2 regions of the Pseudomonas sp. MT3 genome follow, and region 2 is predicted to be linked to the other one. Evidence: predicted binding sites of a transcription regulator. Region 2 holds the regulator's gene; the other holds the start of a gene.

Region 1 (7,528 bases), on a different contig from region 2:
CCTTCCGCGCTGGCGGCGCCCGGCACGATGCCGGCCATCACGCGGTCGGCCAATTTGCCCGGCAGGGACAGGCGACGGGCATTGAGCAGCCTGGAGTCGTCGCGGCCTTGCGCCGGTTGCGGCAAGGTCTTGCCGCTGGCGTTGACACCCTGGGTGGACGGCCAGGTGGACGTCTCGGCAACCTTGGCGAAGGGGTTCGCCGCCGCGCTGCGCTTGCCGCCGTTCATCTGCGACAACTGGCGGGTCAGCACGTCCGACAGGCCGATGCCGTGGCCCTTGGTGGACAGGCTGACGGCCAGTTGCTGGTCGTACATTTCCTGGTACTGCTTGGTGGTCGAGGTGTTCATGAAGTTGCCTTCGGCGAGCACGTCGTTGGCCGAGCGCATCGACTTGAGCATTTCGTTCATGAACAGCGATTCGAACTCCTGGGCGACCTTGCGGATGTTGCCTTCGCTGTCGCGTCCGGCGCCGCTTTTCAGCTGCGCCAGGCGGTTGAGGTCGGTGTAGGCCCCGGAGTTGCCGCCGGAGGTGCCGGCAGAGAAGAGTTTGGCGTCCACGCTGGCGTCCTCAGATCACGATCAGGTCGGCTTGCAGCGCGCCGGCCTGTTTCAGGGCTTCGAGGATCGCCATCAGGTCGCTGGGCGCGGCGCCCACCTGGTTAACGGCGCGGACGATTTCATCCAGCGTGGTGCCCGGGCCGAACTTGAACATCGGCTTGGCTTCCTGGTCGGCGTTCACCCGCGAGCGCGGCACCACGGCGGTCTGGCCGTTGGAGAAGGGGCCGGGCTGGCTGACGATGGGGTCTTCGGTAATGGTCACGGTGAGGCTGCCGTGGGTCACGGCGGCCGGCGACACGCGCACGTTCTGGCCGATCACGATGGTGCCGGTGCGCGAGTTGATGATGACCTTGGCCACGGCTTCGCCGGCCTGCACGTCGAGGTTTTCCAGGACCGACATGTAGTCCACGCGCTGGTTAGGGTCCAGCGGCGCGCTGACGCGAACCGAGCCGCCGTCGATGGCCTGGGCCACGCCCGGGCCGAGCAGGTCGTTGATGCGGTCGACGATGTGCTTGGCGGTGGTGAAGTCCGGGCGGTTGAGGTTCAGGGTCAGGCTGTTGCCCTGGTCGAAGCCGCTGGGCACCGCGCGTTCCACGATGGCGCCCGCCGGGATGCGGCCGGCCGACGGCACGTTGACGGTGATCTTCGAGCCGTCGCGGCCTTCGGCGTCGAAGCCGCCGACCACCAGGTTACCCTGGGCCACGGCGTAGGTCTGGCCGTCGATGCCCTTGAGCTGGGTCATCAGCAGGCTGCCGCCGCGCAGGCTCTTGGCGTTGCCGATGGAGGACACGGTGATGTCGATGGCCTGGCCCGGCTTGGCGAAGGGCGGCAGGTCGGCGTGCACGGACACCGCCGCGACGTTCTTGAGCTGCACGTTGCCGACGTTGGCCGGCACCTTGATGCCGAACTGCGCCAGCATGTTGTTGAAGGTCTGCAGGGTGAACGGCGTCTGGGTGGTCTGGTCGCCGCTGCCGTTGAGGCCCACCACCAGGCCGTAGCCGATCAGCTGGTTGTTGCGTACGCCCTGGATGCTGGCGATGTCCTTGAGCCGCTCGGCATGGGCGGCCGGCACGGCCAGCAGCGCACAGAGCATCAGGAAGATGTAGGAGCGAGCTTGCTCGCGAACACCTTTGGCAGAGAATTTCGCGAGCAAGCTCGCTCCTACGATGAGCATGACATTCACCCTGTTCAGAACGGGAACAGCGGGCTGAGGAAGAAGCGATCGAACCAGCCCGGCTGGCTCGCATCGGCGAACGCACCGGTGCCCGAGTAGGTGATGCGCGCATCGGCCACGCGAGTGGACGGCACGGTGTTGTCGGTGGCGATGTCGTCGGCGCGGATGAGCCCTGCGATGCGCACCAGCTCGTTGCCGGTGTTCAGGGTCATCCACTTCTCGCCGCGCACGGCGAGGATGCCGTTGGGCATGACGTCGGCCACGGTGACGGTCACCGAGCCGGTCAGGCTGTTGCTCTGCCCGGCCTGGCTGTCGCCCTTGGCATCGCGGGAGCCGCCGTACTCGGCGCTCAGGCTGAGGTCGCCGCCGCCGATGGGGTTGTTGGTGGTCAGGCCGCTGCCGAACATCGAGGTCAGGCCGAGCTTGGTGTTGCTGTCCTTGGAGATGTCCGAGTTGGCTTTCTTGCTGGCCTGGGTCTTCTCGTTGAGGGTGATGGTGATGATGTCACCCACGCGGAAGGCCTTGCGGTCGCCATAGAGGTTGTTGTCGAAACCGGCCTGGTAGATCGAACCGTTGTTCTGCGCGGCGGGCACCGGGGTACGCGGCAGCACGGGGGCGTAATAGGGGTCGTCCGGTTTCGGCGGAGGACTGACGCACCCGGCCAGCGCGGCGATGGCCAGCAGCGGAAGAAGGTGGGAACGGTTCATTTACAGCTACCTCTCGGGGAGAGCGATTACGACTCACGGGAGCCTGGGGCTCCGTCATTCACTACAAGTTCTGGGTGACGAAGGAGAGCATCTGGTCGGCGGTGGAGATCACCTTGGAGTTCATCTCGTAGGCGCGCTGGGTGGTGATCATGTTCACCAGTTCCTCGACCACGTTGACGTTGGAGTTTTCCAGGGTGTTCTGCTGCACGGTGCCCAGGCCGTTCAGCCCCGGCGTGCCGACCTGCGGCGCGCCGCTGGAGCCGGTCTCCAGGAACAGGTTGTTGCCGATCGCCTGCAGGCCGGCCGGGTTGATGAAGTCGGCGGTCTGGATGTTGCCGATGATCTGCGGCTGCGGGTTGGCGTTGGTGGTCACCGAGACGGTGCCGTCCTGGCCGACGGTGAAGGTCTGGGTCTCGTTCGGCACCACCACGGCCGGCTCCAGCGCGTAGCCGTTGGCGGTGACGATCTGGCCGTCGGAGTCCAGGTGGAAGCTGCCGTCGCGGGTGTAGCCGACGGTGCCGTCCGGCATCAGGACCTGGAAGAAGCCGCGGCCGTTGACCGCCATGTCCAGCGGCTGGTCGGTGGTCTGCAGGCTGCCTTCGGTAAAGTTCTTCTGGGTGCCGACGATGCGCACGCCGGTGCCCAGTTGCAGGCCCGACGGCAGTTGGCTGTCCTGGGTGGAATTGGCGCCCGGCTGACGTTTGATCTGGTACAGCAGGTCCTGGAACTCCGCGCGGTCGCGCTTGAAGCCCGTGGTCGAAACGTTCGCCAGGTTGTTGGAAATGGTGGTCAGGTTCATGTCCTGGGCCGAAAGACCCGTCTTGCTGACCCACAGTGCCGGAAGCATCGTCGTTCTCCTCGGGCGCCGGATTCATGGCGCCTCGATCAGGTGATTAGCTGAATTGCAAAACCCGCGCCATCGCTGCCGAATCGTCTTCGGCAGTGCGCATCATCTTTACGTGGAGCTCGAACTGGCGGGACAGCGAGAGGATCGAGGTCATCTCTTCCACCGCGTTGACGTTGCTCGCTTCGAGGAAGCCCGACTCGATCGTGGCGTTGGCGTTGGCGTCGGCCTGCGGCGCCGGCTGGCCCGGCTGCTGCTTGACCCGCACCAGGCCGTCGAGGCCCTTCTCCAGTTGCCTGGGATCCGGGGTGACCAGCTTGATGCGGTCCACCTCGGCCACCACGCTGGGGTTGTCGCCCAGGCCACGGATGCTGATGGTGCCGTCTTCGCCGATGTCGATCTTTTCCTGCGGCGGCACGGCGATCGGCCCGCCATTGCCGATCACCGGCAAACCGTCGCCGGTGCGCAGTTGGCCGAGGGCGTCGATTTCCAGGCTGCCGGTGCGCACATAGGCTTCACTGCCGTCGGGCGCCTGCACGGCGATCCAGGCGTCGCCCCTGGCGGCGACATCGAGGTCGCGACCGGTTTCCTGCAGGCTGCCGGCGGAGAAGTCGGTGGCCGGGCGCTCGCTCATGGCGTAGACCCGCGACGGGAAACTGTCGCCGAACACCTGCATCGAACGCGCCTGCTCGAAGTCGCGGCGGAAGCCGTTGGTGGAAATGTTCGCCAGGTTGTTGGCGTGAGCGCGCATGGCCAGGGTGTTCTGGCTCGCCCCGCTCATCGACACGTACAGCATCTTGTCCATCGAATCCTCCAGGCCCGCGTCGATTGCCGCTCGCGGGCGTTTGAAGGCTATTCAGCAAGGGACGTGCCAGAACTGGATATCGAGTCCAAGAGATTGATTTACAAGTGCTTTTAAAAAGAAAAGGCTCCCGAAGGAGCCTTTCGAAGCCGGCGGCGGCGATGCCCTGCCGCCACCGGCAAGGGGACTTGCCGCTCTCTGCAGGATGGCGCCGAGCGAAGCGGTACCCAGCGCGGCGGATAACGTTGTGTTCCTACGAAAAGCATTGCGGACGAAGTCCACTCTACAGTTGAACGTCGGCGCAGGTGGCCAGTTGCAGGAGCGAGCAGGGCCTTAGCGCAGGTTGATGATGGTCTGGGTGACCGCATCCTCGGTCTGGATGGTCTTGGCGTTGGCCTGGTAGTTGCGCTGGGCGACGATCAGGTCCACCAGTTCGTTGGACAGGTCGACGTTGGACGCCTCCAGCGCACCGGACTGCAACGCGCCAAGGGTGCCCGAACGCGGGGTGCCGATCACCGGCTCGCCGGACTCCGAGGACTGCACCCAGGAGGTCTTGCCGATCGGGTTCAGGCCCTGGACGTTGGCGAAGTTCGCCAGCACCACCTGGCCCTGCACCTTGGACTGGCCGTTGGTGTAACGGGCGAAGATGTTGCCCTGGTCGTCGATTTCCAGGCCCGATAGCTGGCCGGTGGTGTAGCCGTCCTGGTTGACGCTGTTCACCGCGAAGGCCGTGGCGTACTGGGTGGACTTGCGCACGTCCAGGGTGATGCCACCCGTGTTCGGGGTGGCGCCGTTGGCGTTCCAGGTCGGCGGGGTCTTGCCGTCGGAGATCGCCGGGATCCAGTCCCCCAGCACCAGGGTGCCGTCGCCATTTGGGTTCGGGGTGAAGCCATCGCCCGTGAGGTTGTTCACCGGCGTCTGGGTCAGCAACTGGCCGGCCGCGCTGAAGGTCAGGTTGACCTGGTACGGGCTGCTGCCCATGCCGTTGACCGCGGCCAGCACGCTGGCGGCGGTGGCGCCCGGAGCATTGGCCGCTGCGGTGGCGGCGGCGACGGCAGCCGCCGAGGCACCGGCGGCAGGGTCGCTGACCGCCGCAAGAACGCTCGCCGCATCGGCCCCCGTCGCACCCGCCGCATTGGTCGCAGCGGTGATGGCGGCGGTATCGTCGGTCGGATTGCCCGGGTTGCGGCCGTCAACCAGCACGTTCATGGTCCAGTCGTTGGGACCGGTCTTGGTGAAGTACTGGGTCAGCACATGGGCATTGCCCTGGCTGTCGTAGACGTTCACCGAGGTCGAGGAGTTGTAGGTGGTCGGGTCGTTGGCGTTGAACGGGGTGACCGTCGGCGTGGTGTTGGTGGAGTTCAGGTTGAAGGTCTGGGCGATCTGGCTGGTGGCCTTCGGCGCCTGGTTGCCGGTTTCGATGCGCAGGTCTCCGACCACGCCGTTCTGCAACTGGCCCTGGCCGTTCACCGGGTAGCCCTGCAGGCGGTAGCCGTTGTTGTCGACCACATAGCCGTTCTTGTCGGTACCGAAGTAGCCGGCACGGGTGTAGCTGATCGCGCCGTTGTTGCTGGTGACGAAGAAGCCGTTGCCGTTGATGGCCATGTCCAGCGCGTTCTGCGTGGAATCGATGGTGCCCTGGTTGAACAGCTGCGAGACGTTGGACAGCAGCACGCCGCTGCCGACCGGGTTGCTGCCGGAGCCCAGCACGGAGGCGGCATAGACATCGGAGAACTCCGAACGTGACTGCTTGAAGCCGACGGTGCTGGCGTTGGCGATGTTGTTGCCGGTGGTGTTCAGGTCACTGGAGGCGGCCTTGATGCCGCTGAGTCCGATATTGAAAGACATCTCTAATCTCCTTGTCGGTATCGCCGACGCGAATCTGTTCAGGAGCCTCTGCGCGTCGGCTGGGCGGTGTTGGAAGCGGGCTCGGACGGCTCATTTGCAAACCGCGTCCTCGTCCACTTCAGCCTTGCCCAGCGCCAGCTCGATGGCTCCTGGTCTGGTCCGTTACTGGCCGATGATCTGCACTTTGGACAGGCCGATGCTGCCCAGCCCGGCGAGGTTCAGCGTCAGCTCGCCGCCGTTCTGCCCGAGGGTCACGCTGTCGACGTTGGCCGGCAGGAAGGTGGTCAGGCCGTAGGTCTGGCCTTCGTAGTTGGTCTGCGCCTCGAACTTGTAGCGTCCCGGCGGCATGAGATTGCCGCTCGAATCCTTGCCGTCCCACATGAAGTTGACGTTGCCGGCGGTCTGCTGGCCCATCTCGATGCGGTTCACCAGGGTGCCCTTGTCGTCATAGATGTTGACCCAGCTGTTGGCCGTGGAAACCGGCAGGGTGTAGGTGCCCTTGAAGGTTTCGGCGGTGTCGACCATCGACTTGTCGGTCGGCACGATGACCTTGCGCCCCACCAGCGACGAGGCCTGCAGGGCCTGGGACGACTGGTAGTTGGAGAGGATGCTGTCCATGCTGCTGTTCAGCGACTGGATGCCTTCCACGGTACTGAACTGCGCCAGCTGGGCGATGAACTCGCCGTTTTCCTGCGGCGACATCGGGTCCTGGTTGTTCATCTGCGCGACCAGCAGCTTGAGGAACTCATCCTTGCCGAGGTTGTTCTTGCCGGTCGTGCCCTTGCTGTCGTTCTGGATCGAGTACTGGTCCAGAACCGAGCCGGTGCCATTGATGCTGCTGTTGTCGATGCTCATCGTGCTTCCTCAGCGCTTACTGACCCAGGGTCAGGACCTTCTGCATCATCTGCTTGGCGGTGTTCATCATTTCCGCGTTGGTCTGGAACGCGCGGCTGGCGGAGATCATGTCGGCCATCTCCTCCACCACGTTGACGTTGGGGTAGTAGACGTAGCCATCCTTGTCGGCGGCCGGGTGGTTGGGCTCGTAGCGCGGGATCAGCGAGCTCTTGTCCTCGACCACGCCCAGCACCTGCACGCCGGTGCCGGCCTGGTCGGTCTCGCCGAACAGCGAACCCTGGTCGCCGCCCCAGGCCTGCTGGAACAGGGTGGCAAACACCGGGTGGCGGGCACGGTAGGTCTGGTCGACGCTGGAGGAGACGGTCTCAGCGTTGGCGATGTTCGACGCGGTGGTGTTCAGACGGGTGGTCTGGGCACTCATGCCGGTACCGGCGATGTTGAAGACACTGGCGAGCGACATGGCGATTACTCCCCGCGCAGGGCGTTCATCAGCCCTTTGAACTTGTTGTTGAGGAAGGTGAAGGAGGCCTGGAACTGCACGGAGTTCTCCGCGTAGTTGGACTGTTCGATCTGTTCATCGACGGTGTTCTGGTCGATCGACGGCTGGGTCGGGTTGCGGTACTTCAGCGACTCGTCGCCCATGCCGAAACCCTCGGCGGCGATGTGGTGCGCGTTGGTCCGGGTGGCGTTGAAGGTACCGTTCTTGAGCTTGTCGGACTGGGCCGCCAGCACCGAGGCGAA
Region 2 (7,528 bases):
TGCCCGCTGAACCTCGCCCCCACCTCCTCGACCACCGTCTCGCTGGTGCTCGGCGACGCCCTGGCCATCGCCCTGCTGGAAGCCCGCGGCTTCACCGCCGAGGACTTCGCCTTCTCGCATCCGGGTGGCGCGCTGGGCCGCCGCCTGCTGCTCAAGGTCGAGAACGTGATGCACGTCGGCGAGGAACTGCCCCAGGTACTGCTGGGCACCTCGCTCAGCGGCGCACTGCTGGAAATGACCCGCAAGGGCCTGGGCATGACCATCGTCCTGAACGAGGACGGCGCACTGGCCGGTCTCTTCACCGACGGCGACCTGCGCCGCACCCTGGATAAAGGCCTGGACGTGCGCCAGGTGACCATCGACCAGGTGATGACCGTGCACGGCAAGACCGCCCGCCCGGACATGCTCGCCGCCGAAGCCCTGAAAATCATGGACGACCACAAGATCAGCGTCCTCGTCGTCGTCGATGACACGGACCATCCGGTGGGTGTCCTGCATATCCACGACCTGACCCGCGCGGGAGTGATCTGAATGAGCGCCGACCTGCTGCAGCGCGCCAAGGCTATTCGCCTGGCGGTCTTCGACGTCGATGGCGTGCTGACCGACGGCAAGCTCTACTTCCTGCCCGACGGCAGCGAGTTCAAGACCTTCAACACCCTGGACGGCCACGGCATCAAGATGCTCATCGCCTCGGGCGTACGCACCGCGATCATCACCGGCCGGCAAAGCCCGGTGGTCGAACGTCGTGCACAGAACCTGGGGATCCATCACCTGTACCAGGGCCGCGAAGACAAGCTGGTCGCCCTCGATCATCTGCTGGCCGAACTCGGTCTAGGCTATGAGGAGGTTGCCTACCTGGGCGATGACCTGCCTGACCTGCCGGCTATTCGCCGCGCCGGCCTGGGCATGGCGGTGGCCAGCGCCGACCCGTTCGTTCGCCAGCATGCCGACGGCGTCACCCAGGCGCGCGGCGGCGAAGGTGCGGCACGCGAGTTCTGCGAGCTGATCCTGCGCGCCCAGGGCAATCTCGAAGCCGCGCAAAGCGCGTACCTCTAGAGCCGAATATGCCCAAGACACTCCGCCAGAAGCTGCTGCTCGTCCTGATCGCCGTCTTGCTGATTGCGCTCGGCTACTACTGGAACGTCCGCCTGGACTTCAACGAGCGCCAGTTCAAGTCGCAGACCAATGACGCCATCGATTTCTACGCGGTCAACGCCCACAGCGTGCAGTACCGCGTCGACGGTACGCTCGCCTACGAGATGACCGCAGACAAACTGGAGCACCTGAAAGCGACCGACGTGACCCTGGTCACCACGCCCGACCTGTATTTCTACCGCGAACAGGAACCCGAGCCGTGGCATGTCCAGAGCGTTCGCGCCGAGGTGGGCCCCGAGGGCAAGCAGGTCGAACTGATCGACGACGTGCGCGTGGCGCGCACCGATGCGCAACAGCGCACTTTGCTGCTCAACACGACCCGCATGACGGTGTTCCCGGACAAGGACTATGCGCAGACTGACCAGCCGGTGAAGATCACCGAACCCAACGGTGTCACCACGGCCAATGGAATGAAAGCGTATCTGAAAGACAGCCGGATGATCCTGCTGTCCAACGTAAGAGGTCAGCATGAGGCTCGTTAACACCCTCCCCCTTCTCCTCAGCCTCGCCGCCGCCATCGGCAGCTCCGCCGCCTGGGCCCTTCCCACCGACCGGGAACAGCCTATCCGCGTCCAGGCCGACAGCGCCGAACTGGATGACAAGCAAGGCGTTGCCGTCTATCGCGGCGACGTGGTGGTGACCCAGGGCAGCATGAAGCTGACCGGCAACACCGTCACGCTCAAGCAGAACAAGAACGGCGACATCGAGGTCGTCACCTCGGTGGGCAAGCCCGCCTACTTCGAACAGAAGCCCGCGCCGGACAAGGAAATCACCAAGGCCTACGGCCTGACGATCCAGTACTTCGTCACCCAGAACCGTGTCGTGCTGATCGACCAGGCCAAGGTGATCCAGGAAGGCAACACTTTCGAAGGCGAAAAGATCGTCTATGACACCCAGCGCCAGATCGTCAACGCAGGCCGCGCCACCGGTACCCAGGTGACCACGCCGCGCCCGCGTATCGACATGGTCATCCAGCCCAAGAAAAAGCAGGATCAAGCGCAGTAATGGCCACGCTCACCGCCCAGCACCTCGCCAAGAGCTACAAAAGCCGGCAAGTGGTCCGCGACGTCAGCATGAGTATCGACAGCGGACAGATCGTCGGCCTGCTCGGCCCCAACGGAGCGGGCAAGACTACCTGCTTCTACATGATCGTCGGCCTGGTCCGCGCCGACCAGGGCGTGGTACGCATCGACGACCAGGACGTCACCCACCTGCCCATGCATGGCCGCGCCCGTGCCGGCATCGGCTACCTGCCGCAGGAAGCCTCGATCTTCCGCAAGCTGTCGGTGGCCAACAATATCAGCGCGATCCTCGAAACACGCAGCGACCTGGATCGCGCCGGTCGCCAGGAAGCACTGGAAAGCCTGCTCGAGGAGTTCCACATCCACCACATCCGCGACAACCTCGGCATGAGCCTGTCCGGCGGCGAGCGGCGCCGCGTGGAAATCGCCCGCGCCCTGGCCAGCGCACCGAAGTTCATCCTGCTGGACGAACCCTTCGCCGGCGTCGACCCGATCTCCGTGGGCGACATCAAGCAGATCATCCATCACCTCAAGGCCAAGGGCATCGGTGTGCTGATCACCGATCACAACGTCCGCGAGACGCTGGATATCTGCGAAACCGCCTACATCGTCAACGACGGCCAACTGATCGCCGAGGGCAGCTCCGAGACCATCCTCGCCAACGACCTGGTGAAGGAAGTCTATCTGGGCCACGAGTTCCGTCTCTGACCCGGAAGCCGCCCTTCCGGCGGCGCCTCGCCCCGTTCCACGACGGCCCGGACCTGTGTCCGGCGCCGTGCATTCTGCCGTCTCGAGCCTGCCCGATACTCAGGTTGTAACGAAAGGTCGACAGACCCTAGGCAAAGCGTCCAGACTCAGGCATATAATTTGCTTCCTCGCGGCGCCCAGGCGTCCGTAGTCGTGGATATGGCGCTTGCTGCGCCAGCGAACAAGGTGCCTAGTTCCAGCCATGAAACCATCGCTCGTCCTCAAGATGGGCCAGCAGCTGACGATGACTCCGCAGCTGCAACAGGCCATCCGACTGCTCCAGCTCTCCACGCTGGACCTGCAACAGGAAATCCAGGAAGCCCTGGAGTCCAACCCGATGCTGGAACGTCAGGAAGACGGCGACGACTACGACAACAGCGACCCAATGGCCGACGGCGACGACTCCGCCGCCCAGGGCGCCAGCAGCAACTCGCAGGACAGCTTCCAGGAAAACACTACCCCCAGCGTCGACAGCCTCGACGAGGACCAGTGGGCCGAGCGCATCCCTAACGAGCTGCCGGTCGATACCGCCTGGGAAGACATCTACCAGACCAGCGCCAGCAGCCTGCCCAGCAGCGACGATGACGAGTGGGACTTCACCGCCCGCACCTCCGCTGGCGAAAGCCTGCAGAGCCACCTGCTCTGGCAGGTCAACCTGGCGCCGATGTCCGACACCGACCGCCTGATCGCCCTGAGTATCATCGACGGCATCAACGACGACGGTTATCTCGAAGAGTCCCTCGACGACATCCTCGCCTCCATCGACCCGGAACTGGGCGTGGAGATGGACGAGGTGGAAGTCGTCCTGCGCCGCGTGCAGCAACTCGAACCCGCCGGCGTCGGCGCACGCAACCTGCGCGAATGCCTGTTGCTGCAACTGCGCCAGTTGCCGGCCAAGACCTACCTGCTGACCGAGGCCCTGAAGCTGGTCTCCGATCATCTCGACCTGCTCGGCAGCCGCGACTACAGCCAACTGATGCGGCGCATGAAGCTCAAGGAAGACGAGTTGCGCGAGACCATCGAGCTGATCCAGTCGCTGCACCCGCGTCCCGGCTCGCAGATCGAGTCCGGCGAAGCCGAATACGTGGTGCCGGATGTCATCGTCCGGAAACACAACGACCGCTGGCTGGTAGAGCTGAACCAGGAAGCCGTGCCGCGCCTGCGGGTCAACTCGCAGTACGCCGGCCTGGTGCGCCGGGCGGATTCCAGCGCCGACAACACCTTCATGCGCAACCAGTTGCAGGAAGCGCGCTGGTTCATCAAGAGCCTGCAGAGCCGCAACGAGACGCTGATGAAGGTGGCGACCCAGATCGTCGAACACCAGCGCGGTTTCCTCGAATACGGCGAGGAGGCGATGAAGCCCCTGGTCCTGCACGACATCGCCGAAGCCGTGGGCATGCACGAGTCGACCATCTCGCGCGTCACCACGCAGAAATTCATGCATACCCCGCGTGGCATCTTCGAGCTGAAGTACTTCTTCTCCAGCCACGTCAGCACCGCCGAGGGCGGCGAATGCTCGTCCACCGCGATCCGCGCCATCATCAAGAAACTGGTCGCGGCGGAAAGTCCGAAAAAGCCATTGAGTGACAGCAAGATCGCTGGTTTACTGGAAGCACAGGGCATTCAAGTGGCACGTCGCACCGTCGCCAAGTACCGGGAGTCCTTGGGGATTGCTCCCTCCAGCGAACGCAAGCGACTGGTATGACGTTGATCCACGCCAAAGTGTTCCGGCGGCAGGCCACCTAACCTGCCACTTATACACGGGCAATAAGGAGAAAGCGGTATGCAAGTCAACATCAGTGGACATCAACTGGATGTGACCGACGCCCTGCGCGACTATGTCGTCGAAAAACTCGGACGACTGGAGCGCCACTTCGACAAGATCACCAATGTTCAGGTCATCATGGAGGTCGAGAAACTGAAGCAGAAAATCGAAGCCACCCTGCATATCGCAGGGGGTGAGGTGGTGGCCTGTGCCGAACATGAAGACATGTACGCAGCCATCGACCTGCTCACCGACAAGCTCGACCGCCAACTGATCAAGCACAAGGAAAAATACCTCGAACGCCAGCAGGGTGTTGGCGTCCGTTAACCCTTCCCTATGATTCGACTCGAGCAAATCCTGACCCCCGGCCGTTCCCTGGTGAACGTGCCGGGCGGCAGTAAAAAACGCGTCCTTGAACAAATCGCAAACCTGGTAGCTCGCGAGCTACCAGGTTTCGATGCGCAAGACATCTTCGAAAACCTGGTGGCTCGGGAACGCCTGGGCTCCACCGGATTCGGCAATGGCATCGCCATTCCGCACTGCCGCCTCCCCGGCTGCCAGTCCCCCATCAGCGCGATCCTGCACCTGGACGCCCCGGTCGACTTCGACGCCCTCGACGGCGCGCCGGTCGATCTGCTGTTCGTCCTGCTGGTGCCGGAAGCCGCCACCGAAGAGCATCTGGAGCTGCTTCGGCAGATTGCTTCCATGCTCGACCGTTCCGACGTCCGTGACCGCCTGCGCCACGCCGCCAACGGCGAAGAGCTGTACCGGATCGTCGTGGACTTCCAGAACGGCCACTGATCATGCGCCTGATCATCATCAGCGGACGGTCCGGCTCGGGCAAGAGCACCGCACTCAACGTGCTCGAGGACAACGGTTTCTACTGCATCGACAACCTGCCCGCCAGCCTCCTCCCGGACCTGGCGCAACGTGCGTTGCTGCACACCGAACTGCTGCACCCGCAGGTCGCCGTCTCCATCGACGCGCGCAACCTGCCCAGCCAGCTGCAGCGCTTCCCCGAGTTGCTGCAGGAAGCCCGCGACAAGCACATCCAGTGCGACGTGCTGTACCTCGATGCCGATGACGAGACGCTGCTCAAGCGCTTCTCCGAGACGCGCCGGCGCCACCCGCTGACCAGCGACAGTCGCTCGCTGGCCGAAGCCATCGCAGACGAGGCGTACCTGCTGGCGCCGATCGCCGACCTGGCCGATCTCAAGCTCAACACCACGAACCTGAACCTCTATCAGCTGCGCGACGTGCTCAAGCTGCGCCTCTTGAACAAACCCGAACTGGGTACCGCCTTCCTCGTCGAGTCCTTCGGCTTCAAGCGCGGCATGCCGGTGGACGCCGACCTGGTGTTCGACGTGCGCTGCCTGCCCAATCCGTACTGGAAGCCCGAGCTGCGCGAACACACCGGGCTCGACGCGGATGTCCAGGAGTACCTGGCCGCGCAACCCGACGTCGAGGAGATGTACCAGGATATCCTCGGCTACCTGAACAAGTGGCTGCCGCGCTTCGCCGCGAGCAACCGGGCCTATGTCACCATCGCCATCGGCTGTACCGGTGGCCAGCATCGCTCGACCTACCTGGCCGAACGCATCGGCAAGGCCCTCAAGGAAAGCCTCACCAACGTGCAGATTCGCCACCGCGACCTGAGCTAGTAGCAACACACAACAAAGGACAGCCCCTCGCGATGCCCGCCCTCGAAATCACCATCATCAACAAGCTTGGTCTGCACGCCCGTGCAGCAGCCAAATTCGTCGGCGTGGCGGGACGCTACCCCTGCCAGATTCGCGTAGGACGCAACCCGGAAAGCACCGTCGACGGCAAGAGCATCATGGCCGTGATGATGCTGGCTGCCGGCAAAGGCACCAACCTGCATATCGCCGCCGAAGGCGACCAGGAAAACGAGGCGCTGAACGCACTGACCGAGCTGATCAACAACTACTTCGACGAAGGCGAATGAGCGCCCGAAGTGGCCTTGCCCGAATGAAAAGGCCCGCCAGATGGCGGGCTTTTTCATGGCTGGCGAATCAGTTGCCGGCGACGGTCATACGCTCCACCAGCACGGAGCCGGTGTGCAGATTGCCGCGGAACTCCATGTCATTGCCAATGGCCACGATGTTGCGGAACAGATCGCGCAGGTTGGCGGCGATGGTGACTTCCTGCACCGGGAACTGGATTTCACCGTTCTCCACCCAGTAGCCGCCGGCGCCACGGGAATAGTCGCCAGTCACCAGGTTCACCCCCTGCCCCATCAGCTCGGTCACCAGCAGCCCCCGGCCCATACGACGGATCAATGCGGCCTGGTCCTCGTCACCGTGGCTGACGAACAGGTTATGCACACCGCCCGCATTCGCGGTGCTCGGCATGCCCAGCTTGCGGCCGGAATAGGTGCCGAGGATGTACGACACCAGATCGCCGCCTTCGACGAAAGGTTTGGCATAGGTAGCCAGGCCATCGCTGTCGAACGAGGCGCTGCCCAGCGCACCGGCCAGCAAGGGACGTTCGTCGAGGGTCAGCCACTCGGGGAACAGGCGCTGCCCCAGCGTCCCTTCGAGGAACGACGACTTGCGGTACAGGCTGCCGCCGGAAATCGCCGACAGGAAGTGACCGAACAGCCCCACCGCCATCTCCGGCGCGAACAGTACCGGCACCTCCGCGGTCGCTACCGGTCGCGCACCCAGGCGGCTGGCGGCGCGCTCGGCGGCACGGCGACCGATGGATTCGGGAGTGGCCAGCAGTTCACCGCGACGGTTCACGTCGTACCAGTAGTCGCGCTGCATCTGCCCTTCGCCTTCGGCGATCATCACGCAGCTCAGGCTGTGCCGGGTGCTCG

Evidence for each region. The regulator sigma-54, encoded in region 2, starts transcription at its own class of promoters, with help from an activator protein. The targets are predictions, from matches to a motif close to ANTGGCATNNANNTTGCTNT.
Region 1: the regulator sigma-54 is predicted to act here: its motif matches at 4,139-4,158, upstream of ACYCAX_RS05355 (flagellar basal body rod protein FlgF).

The regions. Positions count from the first base shown of each region.
Region 1 is NZ_JBTVPY010000004.1:42,303-49,830, reverse strand. Features, by position in the region: gene flgJ (flagellar assembly peptidoglycan hydrolase FlgJ) at 1-557, opposite strand, end outside; gene ACYCAX_RS05370 (flagellar basal body P-ring protein FlgI) at 568-1,650, opposite strand; gene flgH (flagellar basal body L-ring protein FlgH) at 1,746-2,438, opposite strand; gene flgG (flagellar basal-body rod protein FlgG) at 2,500-3,285, opposite strand; gene ACYCAX_RS05355 (flagellar basal body rod protein FlgF) at 3,332-4,087, opposite strand; gene ACYCAX_RS05350 (flagellar hook protein FlgE) at 4,418-5,932, opposite strand; gene flgD (flagellar hook assembly protein FlgD) at 6,095-6,787, opposite strand; gene flgC (flagellar basal body rod protein FlgC) at 6,804-7,247, opposite strand; gene flgB (flagellar basal body rod protein FlgB) at 7,253-7,528, opposite strand, start outside.
Region 2 is NZ_JBTVPY010000007.1:73,425-80,952, reverse strand. Features, by position in the region: gene ACYCAX_RS09265 (KpsF/GutQ family sugar-phosphate isomerase) at 1-531, shown strand, start outside; gene ACYCAX_RS09260 (KdsC family phosphatase) at 532-1,056, shown strand; gene lptC (LPS export ABC transporter periplasmic protein LptC) at 1,065-1,637, shown strand; gene lptA (lipopolysaccharide transport periplasmic protein LptA) at 1,624-2,160, shown strand; gene lptB (LPS export ABC transporter ATP-binding protein) at 2,160-2,885, shown strand; gene ACYCAX_RS09240 (RNA polymerase factor sigma-54) at 3,127-4,629, shown strand; gene hpf (ribosome hibernation-promoting factor, HPF/YfiA family) at 4,708-5,016, shown strand; gene ptsN (PTS IIA-like nitrogen regulatory protein PtsN) at 5,026-5,490, shown strand; gene rapZ (RNase adapter RapZ) at 5,493-6,350, shown strand; gene ACYCAX_RS09220 (HPr family phosphocarrier protein) at 6,383-6,655, shown strand; gene pmbA (metalloprotease PmbA) at 6,723-7,528, opposite strand, start outside.